One region of the Priestia sp. ST2 genome, then DNA from elsewhere that is predicted to be linked to it. Evidence: riboswitches for the same ligand, from Rfam matches in the RefSeq annotation. Region 1 holds a riboswitch; each other region holds the start of a gene.

What was found. Region 1 has a riboswitch for S-adenosylmethionine ahead of AC0KUU_RS21780 (methionine ABC transporter ATP-binding protein). Riboswitches for the same ligand answer to the same signal wherever they lie in the genome.
Region 2: linked by a shared signal. The riboswitch ahead of AC0KUU_RS14300 (hypothetical protein) and the one ahead of AC0KUU_RS21780 (methionine ABC transporter ATP-binding protein) in region 1 are both predicted to bind S-adenosylmethionine.
Region 3: linked by a shared signal. The riboswitch ahead of AC0KUU_RS09260 (Na+/H+ antiporter NhaC family protein) and the one ahead of AC0KUU_RS21780 (methionine ABC transporter ATP-binding protein) in region 1 are both predicted to bind S-adenosylmethionine.
Region 4: linked by a shared signal. The riboswitch ahead of AC0KUU_RS04675 (hypothetical protein) and the one ahead of AC0KUU_RS21780 (methionine ABC transporter ATP-binding protein) in region 1 are both predicted to bind S-adenosylmethionine.

The regions. Positions count from the first base shown of each region.
Region 1 covers NZ_JBVVNT010000005.1:64,232-69,301, reverse strand. Annotated here, with positions in the region: gene AC0KUU_RS21795 (YusG family protein) at 1-181, shown strand, start outside; gene AC0KUU_RS21790 (toprim domain-containing protein) at 363-713, shown strand; gene AC0KUU_RS21785 (thioredoxin family protein) at 728-1,027, shown strand; SAM riboswitch class I at 1,208-1,315, shown strand; gene AC0KUU_RS21780 (methionine ABC transporter ATP-binding protein) at 1,447-2,472, shown strand; gene AC0KUU_RS21775 (methionine ABC transporter permease) at 2,465-3,133, shown strand; gene AC0KUU_RS21770 (MetQ/NlpA family ABC transporter substrate-binding protein) at 3,151-3,987, shown strand; gene AC0KUU_RS21765 (carboxymuconolactone decarboxylase family protein) at 4,110-4,475, shown strand; gene sufC (Fe-S cluster assembly ATPase SufC) at 4,715-5,070, shown strand, end outside.
Region 2 covers NZ_JBVVNT010000003.1:353,165-358,234, forward strand. Annotated here, with positions in the region: gene AC0KUU_RS14290 (VOC family protein) at 142-939, shown strand; gene AC0KUU_RS14295 (M20/M25/M40 family metallo-hydrolase) at 958-2,571, opposite strand; gene AC0KUU_RS14300 (hypothetical protein) at 3,040-3,282, opposite strand; SAM riboswitch class I at 3,351-3,452, opposite strand; gene AC0KUU_RS14305 (amidohydrolase) at 3,515-4,669, opposite strand; gene AC0KUU_RS14310 (GNAT family N-acetyltransferase) at 4,717-5,070, opposite strand, start outside.
Region 3 covers NZ_JBVVNT010000002.1:553,438-558,507, forward strand. Annotated here, with positions in the region: gene AC0KUU_RS09250 (LacI family DNA-binding transcriptional regulator) at 1-680, opposite strand, end outside; gene AC0KUU_RS09255 (hypothetical protein) at 805-933, shown strand; gene AC0KUU_RS09260 (Na+/H+ antiporter NhaC family protein) at 973-2,283, opposite strand; SAM riboswitch class I at 2,369-2,475, opposite strand; gene AC0KUU_RS09265 (ABC transporter permease) at 2,577-3,344, opposite strand; gene AC0KUU_RS09270 (ABC transporter ATP-binding protein) at 3,337-4,248, opposite strand; gene AC0KUU_RS09275 (YtoQ family protein) at 4,419-4,859, shown strand; gene AC0KUU_RS09280 (Ger(x)C family spore germination protein) at 5,012-5,070, opposite strand, start outside.
Region 4 covers NZ_JBVVNT010000001.1:915,234-920,303, reverse strand. Annotated here, with positions in the region: gene alaP (alanine permease AlaP) at 1-979, opposite strand, end outside; gene AC0KUU_RS04680 (DUF1540 domain-containing protein) at 1,297-1,455, opposite strand; gene AC0KUU_RS04675 (hypothetical protein) at 1,556-1,900, opposite strand; SAM riboswitch class I at 1,964-2,065, opposite strand; gene AC0KUU_RS04670 (hypothetical protein) at 2,187-2,483, shown strand; gene AC0KUU_RS04665 (GNAT family N-acetyltransferase) at 2,496-2,942, opposite strand; gene AC0KUU_RS04660 (hypothetical protein) at 3,024-3,464, opposite strand; gene AC0KUU_RS04655 (glycosyltransferase family 2 protein) at 3,574-4,563, opposite strand; gene AC0KUU_RS04650 (DUF6044 family protein) at 4,576-5,070, opposite strand, start outside.

The DNA.
Region 1 (5,070 bases):
GAAATTATATGTTGATAAGCAGCCAATTGGTGAAGTTAGTTACGGAACAAGCGGCAATGAATACCGCTTTGAAGAAGGTTATTCGCAAGAAAATAATAAGTTCTATCAATATACGGATGTACAAAAACAAGGTGAAACGCAAAAATATACAGACTGCGACGAAGAAGCAGGATGGTGCTAAACAGTGGCAACTGCCACTGTTTTTCTTGTCTTATGGAAACAATATGGCCTAAGCTGCTTTTTAAAACAGTTCTTTCTTGCAAATTTCTTTTAAAAAACAGGTGAACTGTGATACATTAACGAATATTGTATAGCATAAAGAAATGATGTTACTATACAACTGACGATTATGGGTGATGAAAATGGGGCTAATTGAAATTGAAAAAGTAATTATTGTCGAAGGGAAATCAGATAAAAAGCGTATCCAAGATATCATTCGAGAACCAATTGAAATTATCTGTACAAACGGTACGATTAGTTTATCAAAGCTGGATGAAATTATTGACTGTACGTTTAACAAAGAGGTATACATACTTGTTGACTCTGATGATTCAGGGAATAAGCTAAGAAAACAATTTAAACGAGAGCTTCCGGAAGCAGAGCATCTATATATTGATAAAATGTACCGAGAGGTTGCTGCCGCCCCTAGACATCACATAGCAACAGTATTACTGAGTGCCAATATCGATGTTAATGCAGAATTTTTAACATAAAAGGAATGAGCAACATGCAAGAATGGAGCGAAAAACAGCTTGAAGATCAGTTAAAAGAAGGACAAAGAACGTTTATCTTTTTCCATACACCTTTTTGCGGGACATGTCAGCTGGCAAAAAAAATGTTAACCGTAGCAGAAGCGATGCTGCCCGGTGTGACCATCGGAATGAGCAATTTAAATTATATGCCTTCAAAAGCAGAAATATTTTCAATTGAAAGTGTACCTTGTTTGATTGAAGTGAAAAATGGCGAAATGGTAAAAAAACTCTATGCGTTTCATTCCATCGAGCACGTACTTGAAGAGCTTCGATAATCAAACGTTTGTTTAAAATGAAGAAATTGAAAGAGAGTGAACCGTTGGGGCTGTTGGAATCTTGGGATATTATCCCAAGAACAAAACCTGTTGACAGCCTATCTGACACATGCTAAAATCACACTCATGAATGTTCATAAATGAATGAATATTTCCCAAAAACAAAATAATTGTTGCGAACTCTTATCAAGAGAGGTGGAGGGACTGAGCCCTGTGAAACCCGGCAACCGTCAGACTAACTGAAATGGTGCCAATTCCTGCAAAGCTATGTGCTTTGAAAGATGAGAGAAAGGATTAAATATCGAGCCTTTCTGTCATGCGCAGAGAGGCTTTTTTGATGGGGAAAATTGTTTTACGGCTTTTTCATCCTATAGGGCAACCTAACATAATTAAGTTTTTACTAAAGAAGGTGAAGAAATATGATTACATTAACAGACGTTACAAAAATTTATCAGGCCAAAAGTGGTCAAATAACAGCTGTTGATAATGTGAATCTAACCGTTAACCAAGGTGAAATTTACGGAATTATTGGTTATAGCGGAGCGGGGAAAAGTTCTTTAATTCGCTTGCTAAACGGGTTAGAAACACCAACGACAGGAACGGTCGAAGTAGCAGGTAATGATATTGGAAAAATTAAAGGCGGAAAACTCAGAAAAGCTAGACAAGAAATTAGTATGGTATTTCAGCACTTTAATATCTTGTGGTCGCGTACGGTGCGAGAAAATATTGCTTTTCCGTTAGAAATAGCAGGGATCTCAAAAGAAAAAAGAATGAAACGAGTAGACGAGCTTATCAAGTTAGTCGGGCTTGAAGGGCGTGAAAATGCTTATCCATCACAGCTTAGCGGTGGACAAAAGCAGCGTGTTGGTATTGCTCGAGCGCTAGCCAATAACCCAAAAGTATTGCTGTGTGATGAAGCAACATCAGCGCTTGATCCTCAAACGACAGATTCCATTTTAGATCTGTTAGTAGATATTAATGAGAAGCTAGGGTTAACCATTGTATTGATTACTCATGAAATGCACGTTATTCGTAAAATTTGTCATCGGGTAGCCGTTATGGAAAATGGGGCAGTGGTAGAAGAAGGACAAGTGCTAGAAGTATTCAGAAAACCTAAGCAGCCGATTACAAAACGGTTCGTTCAACAGATTTCTGAACCAGAAGAAACGTTTGAAACAATTGAACAAGTACAGGGGTTATATCCAAGCGGGCAAATTATTCAGCTTACGTTTGTTGGCGGAAAAGCAGAGCAACCGCTCATTACAACGATTTTAAAACAGTTTGATGTAACGATTAATATTTTGCAAGGAAAGATTTCTCATACACAAACAGGTTCATACGGGACGTTGTTCGTTCATTTAGACGGAGAATTAACAGAAGTTGAAAAAGTCATTGCATACATTCATGAGCAGCAGGTAGAAGTGGAGGTAATGACAAATGCTTGAGAAACTATTTCCGAACGTTATTTTAGATGATTTTATTCAAGCGACAAATGAAACACTATATATGACGGCTATTTCAGTTATAGCCACGTTTGTTCTAGGTATTTTATTGGGCTTGCTTTTATTTTTAACGTCCAAAGGACAGCTCTGGCAAAACAAACCTTTATATGCCATTGTGTCAGCAGTTGTAAATATCTTTCGTTCCATTCCATTCATTATTTTAATTGTTTTACTGATTCCATTTACCAAAGCATTGGTAGGAAGTATTTTAGGCGCTAATGCAGCGTTACCTGCTTTAATTGTGGGAGCAGCACCATTTTATGCGCGTCTTGTAGAAATTGGTCTGCGTGAAATTGATAAAGGTGTTATTGAAGCTGCTAAATCAATGGGAGCAACAACAAGCACTATTATCTTTAAAGTGCTGTTACCTGAATCGCTGCCAGCTTTAATTTCTGGTTTGACGGTAACGACGATTGCGCTAGTCGGCTATACGGCAATGGCGGGTGTGATTGGAGCTGGAGGTCTTGGGAACCTTGCATATTTAGAAGGATTCCAGCGCAGTCATAATGATGTAACGCTAGCTGCTACGATCTTAATTTTGATTATTGTATTTATTATCCAACTTATTGGAGATGCGATTACTGCAAAAATTGATAAAAGATAAAGGGAGGATTATTTATTATGAAAAAATGGCTTTCGGCTTTAGCACTAACATCTGCGCTAGTAGTAGGATTAGCTGCATGTGGATCTAACAATGGATCAAAAGATGAAAAGAAAATTGTTGTGGGTGCATCTAATACGCCTCATGCTGAAATTTTAGAACAAGCAAAACCGATTTTAGAAAAACAAGGAATCGACTTAGAAATTAAAAAATTCCAAGATTACATCTTACCGAACACAGCTCTTGCAAACAATGAAATTGATGCAAACTACTTCCAGCACGTTCCTTATATGAATTCAGTGCTGAAAGATCACAAGGGTGAAAAAGGGTATGATTTTGTAAGTGCCGGTGCCATTCACATTGAACCAATCGGTATCTACTCTAAAAAATACAAAAGCTTAAAAGATCTTCCGAAAAACGGCACAGTTATTATGCGTGATGCAGTAGCAGAGCAAGGACGTATTTTATCGATTTTTGAAAAAGCCGGCGTAATCAAATTAAAACCAGGCGTAAAGAAAACAGATGCACAAATTAAAGATATCGTAGAAAACCCGAAGAATTTAAAATTTAAAGCCGATGTTGAAGGCGGATTGCTACCTCAAATGTACAAAAATAATGAAGGTGACGCTGTTGTTATCAATGCTAACTATGCTATTGATGCTGGTTTAGATCCAGTAAAAGATCCAATCGCAGTGGAAAGCAAAGAAAATAACCCTTATGCAAACATCATTACGGTTCACAAAGGCGACGAAAATAAAGATACAGTGAAAGCTTTAGTGAAAGTTCTTCACTCTAAAGAAATTCAAGACTACATTAAAGAAAAATACAAAGGCGGAGTACTGCCGGTAAATAAATAATAGAAGAAAAGCGCTTGCCCACTCTGGGCAAGTGCTTTTTTTGTATGCGGGAAAACGAATAACTCTTATTTTTCTCACGCATACTAACCGTGAAAACTTTACTGATGATGGGAGCTGACGTTATGCAGCAAGAAGCACGTCATTCAACTGAGCAAGCACTTCATGATTATAAAATGGGTGTTGGGAAATTTAGCGAAAAATTGCCGGAAGTAACAAAAACGTTTAATGCGTTTACTGAAGCATGTTTTGGGGAAGGTTCTCTTTCTAAAAAAGAAAAGCAGTTAATCGCGTTAGGAATCAGCGTAGTAGCTCAAGACGAGTACTGTATGATTTATCATACAAAAGGCTGCATTGATCAAGGTGCAACTGAACAAGAAATTTTAGAAGCATGCGGAGTGTCAGCAGCATTTGGCGGAGGCGCAGCGATGAGTCAGTCCGTTACGCTTGTCCAAGAGTGTATTTCAGAACTGACTAGCCACACGCACTAAGTAAATAAAGAGGGTAAAAAAGCTTGTCTTAGAAGGCTCTATGGAGTCTTTTAAGGCAACTTTTTTATGAGTGGATTTAGTCTTGAAAAATGTACATAATGGTTTAAAACCTTTTGGGTCAAAAGGTTGCTATAAGTTTTCATTTGTTATAAGATTGTAATGAGAATAAAATGAGAATAATTAAAAAGATATAGGTATATCGTTTTTTACTATATACGTCTATAACTGGAGGTTTTAATATGGCAGGGTCAACTTTAACAATTAAAGATCTTCATGTTGCAATTGAAGGTAAAGAAATTTTAAAAGGTGTTAATTTAGAAGTTAAGGGCGGCGAAATCCATGCAATCATGGGACCAAACGGTACTGGTAAATCAACATTATCTTCAGCAATCATGGGACATCCTAAATACGAGGTTACACAAGGAAGCATCACGCTAGACGGCGAAGATGTACTTGAGATGGAAGTAGATGAGCGCGCTCGTGCAGGTCTATTCCTAGCTATGCAATATCCAAGTGAAATCAGCGGGGTAACAAATGCTGACTTCTTACGTTCAGCAATTAATGCTCGTCGTGAAGAAGGCGAAGAAATTTCACT
Region 2 (5,070 bases), on a different contig from region 1:
CTAAAGCAAGTCGAGTTTAAAACATACGCGGCTTGCTTTTTTTAAGATTTTTATTTTACATAATCATTCGTTTTACTCTTCTTGAAAAGGAAAACAACGTATAATAATGGGAAAGAATCTCTCTTAAAAGGAGGCCTATCCATGCACTTATCTTTTGATCATCTTGTTCATTTTTCACCTGATCCTATTAAAGCTCAGAAAGAACTAAACGAATACGGAATAAATGTCATTAAAGGCGGCATCCATGAAAAATGGGGCACTTTTAACACGTTGGCTTATTTTAACCTCAGCTATATTGAATGGCTTGGGCTTAGAGATATCGCGTTAGCTCAAAACGTTACAGATAATGACCTTATTCAGCAGCTTGTTAACGAACATACACCGCTTGGTCATTTTGGCCGATTTGCACTTCGTACAGATGATATGGATTTGCTGATAAAAGAGCTGGAAAGCAAGAACGTCACTGTAAAAGGTCCTGTAGCGGGTTCTCGCCAAACCAATGATGGAGAAAGACTTCAATGGAAAATGTGTTTTATTGAAGCTGACCACGATTCCCTGCCTCTTCCTTTTTTTATTGAATGGGGTGAACCAGAAGAAAAACGCAAGCCAAAGCTAGCGGATCTTTCTTCCCACCAAGCTGGTCAGCTGCAGCTAAAAAATATTTACTGTGCTGTACATAACCTCGAAGAATCCATCAGCAAGTGGACGAAACTGCTGGACGTTCAGTCTGGCGAAAGCTACAAAGACTCTTTACTTGATGCACGTTGTCAAAAACTATATGTCAATGGAGGAAACCTTATTTTTTGCAGCGGAACACAAGGTGTTGTCCATGATACATTAAAAAAAGTTGGAGAACGTCCATTTTTGGTTGAATTGGATCACGCTCTAACACCGCAACAAATTAACGTACAAGGAGCTTCTTTTAAATTCAACAAATAAACATCAGCGGACGGATGTTTATTTGTGTGCTTCTTTTATAGCTTGATAAATGAAATGAGGCAAAATTTCAAAGGAATACTGAACGTCTAATCTTTCGGTCCATTGATGCGCATCTCTTCCCAGCGGTCCAATGTTCAGCACCGGCATCTTCAGCTCCTCTAGCTCTTCTAGCGGGATATGATACCCTTTATTCCATAGGGGCATATTGGCTACTAACGTGTTAAATGTATGAAGCGGATGCTGCAGGCTGGCATAGCTTAAATCCGAAATTCCGCCAAAATAACTTTGTTCAACTAGCTCCAATTGGAATTGCTCTTTGGCAGTTGCCCGTACGTTTGACAAAATCTCTTGTACAAACGGATCATCATGTGAACAAACGGCCGGATAAAAAGGCGGCGTAAAAAATAAGACCATCATCGGAGCTGCTTCTTTACATAAACCAGCTAAAGAGTTTACTAATTTAATGGTTTTATTTCTGTCATCCTCCTCTTGTGCCAAAAGTGCTGCTTCCATTTCGTGCACATATTTTTCTCCGTGCTGTTTGACTGCATGAGTATAAAGTTCTTCATACGTCCATACGTTCACGTCAAGAGATGAACCCTCCATTCCCTCAGCGTACTGCCTAGCGGCTTTATTATAATGTTTTTTTACATTTAAAGCTGCTTTTTCAGCCGATTTCAACAGCAGATCTGTTACTTCTTTAAGAGAGCGGTTTAACATAAATAAATTAAATAATACAACGGCAGAGTGCGGAACTTGAACTGAATACTCTTCTTTTAAATCTTTTTGTATCAGCACCGTAGGAGGTGGACTCGTTTCATCTCTTACTTTTTCGCAAAAATCAACGTTTAATTCTATTTCTTTTGTTAAATAAGAAGCTAGTAAATTAGCATTTAAACCAGCTAGCGGTTCCCCTACATGAGTTTCTTTTCCATAACACAAAAAGCTTGGCATGATTTTTCCAATCGATCCTGAGTACACATAGTTCGTTTGATCTCCAGGATAGCGGCTGAACACCGGTTCTGCATTTAGCATGAGAGAAAAATCCAGCTGATGTTTGCGGGCAAGTTCCAAAAGAACAGGCACTGCTTTTCTCATCCCAAGCGAATTTACTTCTTCATCCGGTACCGACAGCAGCAGGATGTTTCCGTCAAACTCTCCGTTGCATGCTCGTTCAACCATACTGATATGCAGGGCAATGCCTGCTTTCATGTCCATCGTTCCTCGTCCAAAAAGCCAGTCTCCTTTTATCATATCTTTTTGTACGTGCGCCGGAACTTGTTCCATATGGTTATAAAAAGTACGTGTTAATGTATCAGCGTGAAAAGCATCCTTTTTCCACTGTCCATAATCTTGTACATCCACTACATCGTAATGACTTACTAGTACAACTGTTTTGTTCGTATTTTTCCCTTGAACAAAAGCTGTAACAATCGATCGCCCGTCTCCTGTTGAATGAAGCTCGACTTGCTCATTTTTTTGAAAGTAAGGCAGCTTCAATAAATACGATGCTATCGATTCAGCCATTTCCACTTCTGCCATCGTTCCTGTCACGCTAGGTATAGAAACCAATTCGCTTACAAGTTTTTTTAACTGTTCTTTTGTTTGATACAAAGATGTTTTGTTCGACATACCCTTCATCTCTTTCCTTTTTCTAAATTTTCTATCAAACAAAACCATTCGTCAATCCCTTTGACAGAGACCCTTTCATCCTATCCCTATGTATCATAGTATGGCGCTGTCTTTACGCACATGATAAAAAAAGAGTGCGCGGCTAGGGATAGCACCGCACACTCTTTTTTACTTTTGGTCATCTTCTAAAAAGTCTAGGATACGATCAATAAGCTGTTCGCTTCCTGCATCGTTTCCGTGTTCAAGAGACATTTCCATTTCAATGCTCCTTTCATAAAATATTCTTGTTTTATAACATACCACAATTCATTTCGAATGTAACCTTTAATTTGTGTAAAAATTTCGACAATTTATGATTAATTTTAAAACCTAGCGAGTATTGATTATACCCACCAGATTCTTTGCTTGTCAAAAACCATGCTTTCTATTTAAAAACACTTAAAAAATAGAGGCGCGAGCAGACTTCTTCTATAAAAGACAGCCTACTCGCTCAAGCTTGGAACAGCATGATGAATAAATTTCTAGTTCATTTGCTTTTTGTATATCTTTAATATCTATGCCTACAGCATATGTACGAACATGGTTTTCGACCACAATTTCATAAAATGTTTCTAACTCACGATAAGCTACTTGATAATGCTTTCCTAATAATTTCACTGCTTCCTTTAATGCTTTCTCTCCTGTATGTGCTGCAACTGCTGTATGACTCATAAAACCCTCTCCTTTTAGAAAAATAAAAAAAACTCATTTTGCTTTGATGCAAAATGAGTTTTTCACCCGTTTTATCACCCAAAGCACATGCTTTGCTGGTAGGAGCACCTTACATTCGTAGGTTGCTGTGGAGTCAAAGAGCCAGATCTCTCGTCCACTCGTGATAACTTTTTAATTTAAAATTTATTTTATCAAACAATTCCATCCGCGTAAATAGAAAAATAAAAATATTTTAATTTTTTCGGTAATGGAATGAATTCAAAAAATGAAAGCTTAGATTAGCAAAATAAGAAGCTGCTACAAGTAATGCCTCTTCATTTAATGAAAAAGAAGGATGGTGCCATTCATATTCTCCAGCTGTACCCATCCATACAAAAAATCCTGGTACATGCTGCTGATATACGGCAAAATCTTCTCCTCCAGGCGATTGTTCAGCTTCTACGACTTGATAACTAAGATCCTCTGCCGCTTTAATAGCCAGTTTTTCCAGCTTATCATCATTGTTGACTACAGGAAGATATGGATACCATTTAACGTCTACTGAAGCCCCGAAAGCTGCGCCAATCCCTTCAGCAGTTCGTTTCATAAGAGCCGGTATTTTTTCTCTCGCTTCTTCTTGAAAGGTACGCACCGTTCCTTCAAGCGTTACTTTGTCAGGAATGACGTTCCACGAGCTCCCTCCGTGGATTTGAGTTATGCTGACAACAACATTTTGAAAGGGGCTGAGATTACGGCTGACAATGGTTTGTAAACTAGTAACAATTTGACCAGCAGCAGCAATCGGATCTATTGTTTTTTCAGGAATACCCGCGTGACCTCCTACTCCTTTGACGTCAATTTCAAAACGATCAACGCTTGCCATTAAAGGTCCCGGTTTGATCCCAATGGTTCCTACAGGAAGATCCGGTTTGTTATGCATCCCAAATATCGCTTCCACTCCTTCGAGCACACCTTTTTCAACTAGCATTTTTGCCCCTGAAGCCGTTTCTTCGGCTGGCTGAAAGATAAATCGAATCGTACCGCAAAGCTCCTGCTGACGCTCTTTAAGAAGGATAGCTGCTCCGATTATAGAAGCCGTATGAAAATCATGGCCGCACGCGTGCATAACACCGTTCACTTCAGAAGCAAATGGCAGATTGGTTTTTTCTTCAATTGGCAGCGCATCAATATCAGCTCGAATAGCGATAGTAGGTCCCGGCTTTCCTCCTACAATTTCTGCTACTGTCCCTACGTCTAATTGGAATGCATCCGCTATAGAAATATCATAGTGCCTTAACCACTTTTTAATACGTTTAGTTGTTTCATATTCTTTCATTGAAAGCTCTGGAAACCGGTGCAGCTCACGGCGTATGTCTATTAACTCATTTAGTAGTAATTGATCTGTCATATTTATCACTCTTTCACATTTCTTAATTTGGATCACTTCTCTATCTTTTACGACAAAGAGTGTACCTTATTGAATTTTTTATAAAGAAATACGGTCGTATAACCTTCTGCAAGGCGCTTTTCTTTAGCTTGAACATATCCTTTTCGTTCATACATCTCAACTAACCAAGGATGTTCTTTTGCTGTTCCTAAAGACACACCTGTTGATTTAAACATATTTTTTATTATCTCTTCCTCTACTAGATGCAGCAGCTTAGATCCAACGCCTTTCCTGGCAAACGACGGGTCTACTGCAAACCACCAAAGATGCGGAACAGCAAACGGACCTGGATGTTCTCCCCAAGGCATTCGTATAGACACAGTTGCAGCGATTCTTTTATCTTCTTCATATACATAGCAAAG
Region 3 (5,070 bases), on a different contig from region 1:
TCCACCACTTTTTCACCATCTGTCACGTTCAAACAGCCTTGAAAAACCCATTCCGGATGATAAGGCTGATTTATTCTTTCTACATATTCTTTGTATGCTTGTTGCCGCTGTTGACTATTCGTACCCGTCATCCTTCCAATACAGTAGCCAATATCCGTATATCCTTTTTCTTTTAAATACATAAGCGCCTGCTTAAAAGCTGCATAATGATCAACGTAAACGGAGCGAATAGAACGATTCTGTACGTTTTCGCACACGGCTATCGGCCCGTACTGCTGATAATATTCAATCGTGCTCCAGCTGCTTGCTCTAGAACAAATAATCACTCCATCAACCTGCTTTGTTTTTAGCATATGAAGCGCTTCTTCTTCTTTTTTTACATCATAGTTCGTCTGACAAATAACAAGCTGATACTGCTTTTCTAACGCCTGAGATGCCACTCCTTCTAAAAGCAGACTAAAATACGGATGATTAATAAAAGGCAAGACGACGGCAATCATATTTGTTTTCCCTTTTGATAAGTGAACGGCATTAATGTTTTGTTCATAATTAAGTTCGTGAATAACCTGCTCTACCAGCCGGCGTTTTTCTTCTTTTACATACGGATGATGATTTAGCACCCGGGATACAGTCGAAACAGATACACCAGCTTTTTTTGCGATATCTCGGATATTTGTCATGTTTTCACCTTTTTCTCTTGCGCTGAAACGCGTTTCATACTTTATTCTCATTATAAAGTGAAACAGCAAGAAGCTAAACCCGTTACCATCGTGTTTTTACTCATTTACGTAAGGAGGTCATTTCATGGGTATTTTATTATTCATTTTATTATGCGGAATTGAAATTGGAGGAGCGGCTTATGCACTTAAACAGAACGAGACGCTTTGGAAGGAGTTAGATGATGAAAAGCCGACTGATTTTTTTAAACAGTAAAAAACCCTTAAAAAGAACATTCTTTTTAAGGGTTTGATATTACGCAGCTTCTTTAGATGACTTTGACTTTTTATTTAAACGAGGAAATCCAATTACAATTGCAATGATCCCGCAAACCGCTGTTAACATTGGGTAGAATGTAAATGGAATAATCTCAATCGGTGAAACTTTAGCAAATCCTGCTGCGAGAAGCATTTGCGCGCCGTAAGGGATAAGCCCTTGAACGCTGCATGAAAACAAGTCAAGCAGACTGGCTGATTTACGATTATCAATTGAATACTTATCAGAGATTTCTTTTGCTAACGGACCTGCCGTAATAATTGAAATCGTGTTATTAGCCGTTGCTAAATTTGTTAAACTTACCAGTCCAGCGATGCTGAATTCTCCGCCTTTTTTTGTTTGAATGCGTCGTGTTAATAAATTCAATAAGAACTGAATACCGCCATTATAGCGAATAAGCTCAACCATTCCGCCGATTAGTAGAGATAAAATAATTAACTCTGACATTCCGCCAATACCTTCTGTCACAGTTTTAGCAAGAGAAGAAAGCGTGTAGCTTCCGTCAGCTAATCCAATCACGCCGGCTAGCACAATTCCTCCGGTTAAAATGCTTAATACGTTTGCACCAAATATGGCAGCAACGAGTACGCCGACATAAGGCAAGATTTTAAACCAGCTAAAATCTTTAATTTCTACTGATGATGTATTGCCTAGCGTCATTACAAGCAATAAAATTACCGTAACAATCGCTGCAGGAAGGACAATAAAAAAGTTTACTTTTAATTTATCTGACATATTTGTTTTTTGCGTACGAACTGCTGCAATGGTTGTATCAGAAATTATCGATAAATTATCTCCAAACATTGCACCACCAATAACGGCAGCAATGGCCAATGTAATGGATACATGCGCTTGCTCACTGATTCCTACAGCAATAGGCCCTAGCGCAGCGATTGTTCCCATTGATGTTCCCATCGAAATGGAAATGAATGCGCCAATAACAAAGATTCCGACTACCACTAAGCTTTGCGGAAGCACAGAAAGCGCTAAGTTTACCGTTGAATCAACAGCTCCCATACCTTTAGCAACTTGAGAAAAAGCACCTGCTAAAATAAAAATAAGCACCATAATAATGATATCAGGATGCCCTGCTCCTTTAGCAAAACGCTCCACTTTTACATTAAGTGAATCTTTGCGGTTCATAGCCAGCGCCACGATGGCTGCAATGATAATGGCTACTAATACAGGCAGCTTATAAAAATCTCCCGTTATAATTCCTGATCCGACAAACAGGACTAAAAAGACGCCCAGCGGTAACAGCGCCCAGCCGTTTCCTTTTTGTTGTTCCATTCTTAACACCTCTTGTTTACGTAATAAAAAAGGACCTCTTCTTATTGATAAGAAGAGGTCTCTTATTTGTATCATAAGATTACCCTTCTCATCTTCCAAACGAAACATCGTCTGCTGGATTTGGCACCGCACTGCGTACAGCCAGTTGCCGAGACATCATAGGGCCAGTCCCTCCGTCTCTCTTGATAAGAAGTTTATAGTTGTTTTAAAAATAGTCTTTCACTAATGTAATCTCTTTTTATTTAATTGTCAAATGCTATTTTAGAAAAATATATAGTGCGAAAATTCTCACATCAATTAGCTACGTCTCGTTTTAAAAACGCTGCCCATGCCACGCCCATAAAGAAGACAAAATGAGCAACTAAGATGAAAATGGAAAATGGAATCGTCATGCCGTCAAACATCGTCTTCATTCCGTCCATATACTGCACAAAGTTTGTGTTGGCGAACAGTAAAAATTTTCCCCACCATAAACCAAACTGTGATACTAGTCCTGTTACTGCTTTTGCCCCGATACTTACGACAATAGCCAGACTGGAAGCAAGCGCGCTATTTCTGAATAAAGACGACAGCATGAATGCAAATGTCATCATCATAAACGTTTCCATATACGCGCTGTCATACGTAAGCGTAATGTTTTTAAGCAGCTGCGCATCTCCTTCTAGACTGGTAAAGCCAAAGAACAATGCTCCCCATACAAACGAAAAAAGCAAATAGCTCAGTAAATAATACAAGCTAATTAAAATGAGGGTTATGTACTTGGATGCTAAAATCGTTGAACGTCTAGCAGGGCGAATTAAAAGAAGCTTAATGGTACCTGCTTCAAACTCTTTTGCAACCATTGACCCTCCAACAGCAAGCGCGAAAAATTGAACGAGAATCAGCATACCTGAACTAAATGACAGGAAGTTCAAAATGTTGTCTTCTGTTCCTGCACTGTTTGCTACTTTCTTCATTAAAAGAGCCATACAAAGAGTTAAAATACCGATTGTAATAAACGTGACTTTTGTACTTCTTTTATGAAACCATTTCATATGTTCATTTTGAATTAGCTTAAGCATGGTGCTCTCCTTCCGTAACGGACATAAACGAATCTTCAAGCGTCTCATACACAGGAGTGATTCGGTAGACTAAAATATCGCTGTCCACTAATTTTTTATTCACAGCTGGAATTTGTTCTTTTACAATCGTCACGTCGATACTATGTGATCTCATCGTTACTTCAAATTCTTGTGATAAAAGATCCGCTGCTTTTTGCGCATCAGACACTTCAAATTCTACGTACGTTCCTTGATCTTGACGATTTGGAGATAGATCTTGAATGGCTTTTAACTCACCGTCTTGAATAATGCCAACGCGGTCACATAGTGCTTCTACTTCTTTTAATAAGTGGCTCGCGATTAAGATCGAAATTCCTTCTTCCCTGCAGAGGGTTTGTAAATATGTACGAAATTCTCTCATTCCCGCTGGGTCTAGACCGTTTGTTGGTTCGTCTAGTAAAAGCAATGCAGGCTTATGTAAAATAGCTTGAGCTACTCCTAAACGCTGTCTCATCCCAAGAGAATACGTCTTCACTTTTGCATGAATGCTGTTTTCAAGCTTTACTAAAGCAATCACTTCATCCAAGCGTTCTGATGTGATCCCTTCATGCATATTCGCAAAGTGTTTTAAATTTTGATAGCCCGTCAGATAATCATAAAACTCAGGGTTTTCAATAATCGCTCCAATTGATTTCATAGCTGATGTAAACTGTTCTTTTAAAGGAAATCCATTGACGATAATTGTTCCCTCTGTTTCTTTGATGAGTCCTACGACGGTACGAATTAACGTTGTTTTTCCAGAGCCGTTCGGACCAAGCAATCCGAAAATCTCACCGCGCTCAACCGATAAGGATACATCATGCAAAATGGTTTTCTTCCCAATTACTTTACTGACATGATCTACTTGTAGCACTGTTTCTGTCATCATGTACATCCTTTCTTTAATTAGCAATACGCTTTCTATTGTTTCTCTTTTTTAACTATTTGTCTACTATAACCTTATTTTTGGAAAAGTAGCCCATTCAAATCATTCGTATTATCCGCTTACATTTGATAAAATAAAACAAACTTTAGTTAGAGGAGGACTTCTACATAATGAACTTAACCGTATACCTTGCCGGGCAAATTCACGATAACTGGAGAGACGAAATTAAAAACCAAGCAGAACAATTAAACCTTCCCCTTACCTTTGTCGGTCCCATGACAGACCATGACCGCTCCGACAACATTGGAGAAGAAATTTTAGGAAAACAGCCTAACGCTGTCTTAAAAGATGAAGCTGCTTCTCAAATTAATAATTTACGTACGCAGGTGCTCCTTAAAAAATCTGATGTGGTTATTGCTTTATTTGGCGAAAAATACAAGCAGTGGAACAGCGCAATGGATGCGGCGACAGCCATTGCATTAGATAAACCGCTAATTTTGGTTCGCCCTGAAAAACTGCACCATCCGCTTAAAGAACTGTCAAACAAAGCCCAGGTTGTAGTCGAAACGCCAGAACAGGCTCTTCAAGCATTAGCTTATATTTTTGAATAACAAATAAGAGCTGTCGGTTCTGGACAGCTCTTATTCTTCATTTATCCCTCAAGCTCCTTACTGGGGGGAATATTTTTTAGCAAGCTCTAAGGCTATTCCTTTTAGTTTCTTTCATTTCCAACATCAAAACAAGCCAAATTGTACTTAGCTGCTCACTTTTTTGATCCTGACGTTCCATAATCTTTAATCATTAATTTTACATCATAGTTAA
Region 4 (5,070 bases), on a different contig from region 1:
GACCGTATCCTTTTGGTGCTTCTCCGTGTTCTGCTAAGTTAAACAGCATACGGCCTGTACTAAAAATACCGCTGTTACAAGAAGAAAGAGCTGCTGTTAGTACAACAAAGTTAATGATACCAGCCGCCGCTGGAATGCCGATTTTTTCAAATGTTAATACAAACGGGCTTCCCTGTGAACCAATCTCTTGCCACGGATAAATCGACATAATGACAAATAACGCACCGACGTAGAAAATCAGAATACGCCAAAAGACAGAATCAATCGCTCTTGCTAGAGATTTTTCGGGATTTTTCACTTCTCCCGCGGTAACGCCGATCATTTCAATTCCTAAATACGCAAACATGACCATTTGCAGCGACAGCAAAATACCTTTGAATCCGTTCGGGAACAGTCCGCCGTTGTCCCACAAGTTTTTGATACCAGTCGCAACGCCGCCGTTGCCGATTCCGAACACGATCATTAATAATCCAACGGCAATCATTAATACAATCGCTAAAATTTTAATAAGTGCAAACCAAAATTCCAGTTCACCATATGCCTTAACAGCTAAGAAGTTAACCGTTGTCATGATGACAAGCGCCGATAACGCCCAAATCCAGTTTGGTACATCCGGATACCAATACCCCATATAAATACCAACGGCTGTAATTTCAGCCATACATGTTACAACCCATAAAAACCAGTAGTTCCAACCTGTTAAATAACCAGCAAGCGGCCCTAAGTAGTCGCGTGCGTACTTGCTGAATGAACCTGCAACAGGTTTTTGAATCGCCATTTCTCCAAGTGCTCTCATAATAAAAAACATAATCATTCCGCTAAATCCGTACGCCAATAATATTCCTGGCCCTGCTAATTTAATAGCAGATGCAGATCCAAGAAACAGTCCTACCCCTATGGCTGCTCCTAAGGACATCAGCGTCACATGTCTTTCTTCTAACCCGCGTTTCAATTCTTTCCCCTGAGTTTTCCCCTGCATAAACGTCTCCCCTTTTTCCAATCTGTCAAAACGAGATGAACACAGCCTTTTTTGTTAGCGCTTTCATATAAATTTGTGCTAAAAGACAGCTAGGCTGTATATTTGTATTCTATCACCTTTCCCTCACTTTTCTTTTGTCGAAAAACAAAAAAATTATCTTATCATTTTGTTTAAACGCACAATTAGACATAGGCACTACTTTTTTACTATGTATTTATTATTGCACTTAAGTAATAGTATTTTTTAAAAATAGAAAAACGCCGACTCAACTCCGTCAGCGCATCGTTCATTTTATGCTTTTTTATAAAAACTAGCATTTATCTCGCGGGTTCAAAAGTTTTACAGCCAGGTTCTTCCGTTTCAGAAACATGGTGACTACTTTCAGGACTCACAACGTAAATGGACTCTGCACTGCATTTATTTCCGGATTTCCAATACATGCACTCATTCACTTCACACAATACACCTTGAGCCACTGTTATCCCTCCTTTGCTTGTCTTATCTATTTACTACCCGAAATATAACGATTCTAACATTTTTACGCAAAAAAACCGCTTGTTTCTCAAGCGGATCTTTTTATTGCGTGTGTTCAACATACTGTTTTTTAGCTAAATATAACTCACGGCTCAGCGTGATCCGCCGTTCTCTCAAGTGCCTTAAGTTAGCCTGAAATTGTTCGTTAGTTGGCTCTTCTTGAATTAAGCGATACGTAAAAGAAATATCTTCATTTAACTGTTTAAAATCTTCCCATATCTCTTGAACTAGAGCGGATTGTTTTTCTTCAAATGAACGATTTTGATGCGTTTTTAGCGCCGCTAAAATTTCCTGCTGCCACGTTTCGTCTTTTATTTCTTTTGCTAATAAGTATAGATCTAAATAATCATTAATGCATAAATTCGTTTGTGTATTATTCAATGTCATCACCTTTTCTATACGAAATGTTTCTTCCTAAGAAGAGGATTTCATCATAGAAAAAGATTCCTCTTCTTATCTGTCAGAGCTAGGCTATGCTGGAATTAGCACCATTCAATAATTGTGGTTGCTGAGGTTTCAAAGGGCCAGTCCCTCCACCTCTCTAGATAAGAATATTTCGTTTTTAAATTATTTCTGACTATTCTAATATGTTTTATAGGTTACGTCAATAGCTTTTCAATAAAAAGAAAAAAGAAGTAAAATATGGTATGCTTTCATAAAGGATGGTGAGCACATGAAACGATATATGTTATCTGCTTTTTTGGGAAGCTTGCTGCTGCTTCTCAGCATTGCCTTTTCATCTACTTTCCATATTGCAATTGTCAAAACAACCGGAAGTATTGGAGGGATTATTTTAGCAGCAGCGGCTTTGATTATGAACGCGCTTGAAGCCCCCCCCTCCTCAGACAATACAGCTGGAGGAGCCGTTGAAGTACTAGATAAAGGCGCTGTTTGGGCTACTTATTTACTTTTACTTTCATTACCGAACCTCATCGCATGTATAACATCTTATGTTTTATGGACTCGCTGACATTCATCAACGTTACGGACGTTTTGCCACTTGGAAGCTCATTGATATTTGTTTATCTACAAAGCCAAGTTCACGATACACATGCTGTGCAAAATTCCCAGCATGAACGCTGAGTCTGATTTCAGGGTATCCTTTGATAGACAATTCATCAATTGCTTTTTGCATTAACGGCTTGGCTAAACCCTGCCCGCGGTATTCGGGTACAACATATAATTCGTAGATAAAGCCAATTTCTTCTTTTGAAAAGAAGTCGGTAGATGGGCCGATAAGAACCCAGCCTGCGAGTTTATTTTCTTGTCTTAAAACTAAATAATAACAGCCTTTTTCAAAGGCACTACCAACTAGTTCATTTACGCGTTCAGCTGACGGATGAAACTGCTTCATCGTTCCTTCAAACAGCGCATCAGCAGATTTCGTCCGAATTTCCTGTAATTCTTCTTCAGTAGCTTTTGCAATCATTATGGATCTCTCCTTTCGTGTTCGTTTTCCACATGCGAGGATAAATTCCTGCAAAAAAAGTCTTCGCCTAAGCGAAGACTTTTATTTAAATTCAAAATGTTCTTGATGATTGCCTCGTTCGTCCGTCCAGTTAATCATAATGTCTAAACTTGCCGCTTTTCCAGGAACAGCAAAATTCGCGTAGCGAAAACGCTGACCGCTTTTGCTTAAGTTAGACCTTTCAATAGGAGAAAACAAGCTGTATTTCGCCTTATTTTTTCCTTCGTGCCGAAAAGCTTGGACATGCACGCGCTCTACGTCTTTTCCAATGTTTTCAACGGTTAATCCATATGTATGATAGACGTTATTTTTCCACTTTAGCTGATTATCTCCCGTCATGCTCGCTTTTGTCAGTTCAACCGACCATTGTTCAGATGATTTCTTCATTGGAAGCTTCTCAATCGAAAGAGCGCTGACATGAATGGCTGCAAAAGCAAGCCAAACAAAACAAAAAGTGCTGACTGTATAAAATAGTCTTTTCATAGATTTTGATCTCCTTAGAAATTTTAGTAGTAGCATTTCCTGTTCACTCAAAAATTATGATAAACGCTTTAACAAAAAAAGCCTCTCCATTTAGGAGAAGCTTCTTAAATTAATGCATAAGCAAATCTTTTTGTTTGTCTAATGAGTGTTTTGTATATAAATCTCTTTCAATCGCATATTTAGGACGCTGTTTCACTTCGTTAAAAATCTTGCCAATGTATTCTCCGACAAGACCCATTCCCATTAGCTGCAAGCCGCCTACAAGCCAAATTGATAAAATAAGAGACGTCCAGCCGATTTGCGTATGATCTAAATATTTTTGAATCAGCGCATAAATACCAAACGCAATACTAAAGAGAAAAGAAGCTCCTCCAAGCAGCGTCAATAAGCGTATCGGCGCTACGCTAAAAGATGTAATTCCATCAAATGCAAAAGCAAGCATTTTCTTTAACGGATATTTTGATTCGCCCGCTGTCCGTTCTTTGCGGTCATATGTGACTTCCGTGGAGCGAAATCCTACTAATGGTACAAGGCCTCGTAAAAAGACGTTGCCTTCTTTATATTTCATAAGTTCACCAAGAGCACGTTTGCTCATGAGACGAAAATCGGCGTGATTTTGAACGAGCTGAATTCCTAGCTTATTCATAAAACGGTAAAACCCTACTGCCGTGGTTCGTTTAAAAAATGTATCAGTTTCTCTGCTGTCTCGAACACCATATACGACTTCATACCCGAGCCAATATTTCTCTATAAAAGTACGAATAACGCTGATATCATCTTGTAAATCTGCGTCAATGGAAATGACGCAGTCAGATTGCTTATGGGCTGCTTCTAGTCCTGCGAGCAAAGCATTTTGATGTCCTACATTCCGCGCTAGCTTCAACCCTTTTACAAACAAATTGCTGCAGCTTTCTTTTTCAATAAGCGACCACGTGCTGTCTTTGCTTCCATCGTCTACAAATAAAATGGTACTTTCACTTGATACAAGACGTTCATTTATCAGTTCTTTTACTACAGTAGTTAATTGAAAAGATGTTTCTGTGAATACTTCTTCTTCGTTGTAACATGGAACAACAATCGTTAAAATAGGTCTGTTCATGTTATTGCCCCCTTACTTTGCTTCATATACATACACTTTCCAAGCGGACTGTTTATCGTTAAACGCTTTTAAAAAGTGCAAACCGTCACTTTCAGCATTTTCGATTGGCACAGCTGAAAAGATATAGCGACCGCCCATTTTTTTAAATTGGCTGATATTAAGCTGCAAATGACGGATTTTTTTCGTTGAGTCTTTTCGGTAATCATATTTTTTCCCTAGCTCGCTAACAAACACATAGCAGCGGTTGCCCCAGTGATCATAGTAACTTTCTAACTTTTTATTTTTATCAAGCTCTTTGGCAATGATTTTGCGAAACTCATGTTTATACGTTAACGGATAGAAGTTGTTATACGTATCGAGCGTATAAAAGCCGTTATACTGAGCAATTGATGGATGAAGCCCAATGCTTGCTACCCGATAAGATGATTTAGGTTTCCCTATATATCTGCTGATTTCATCGAATTGATGGACAGCATAAAATTCTTTGACTGACGGCTCGTGATTGTA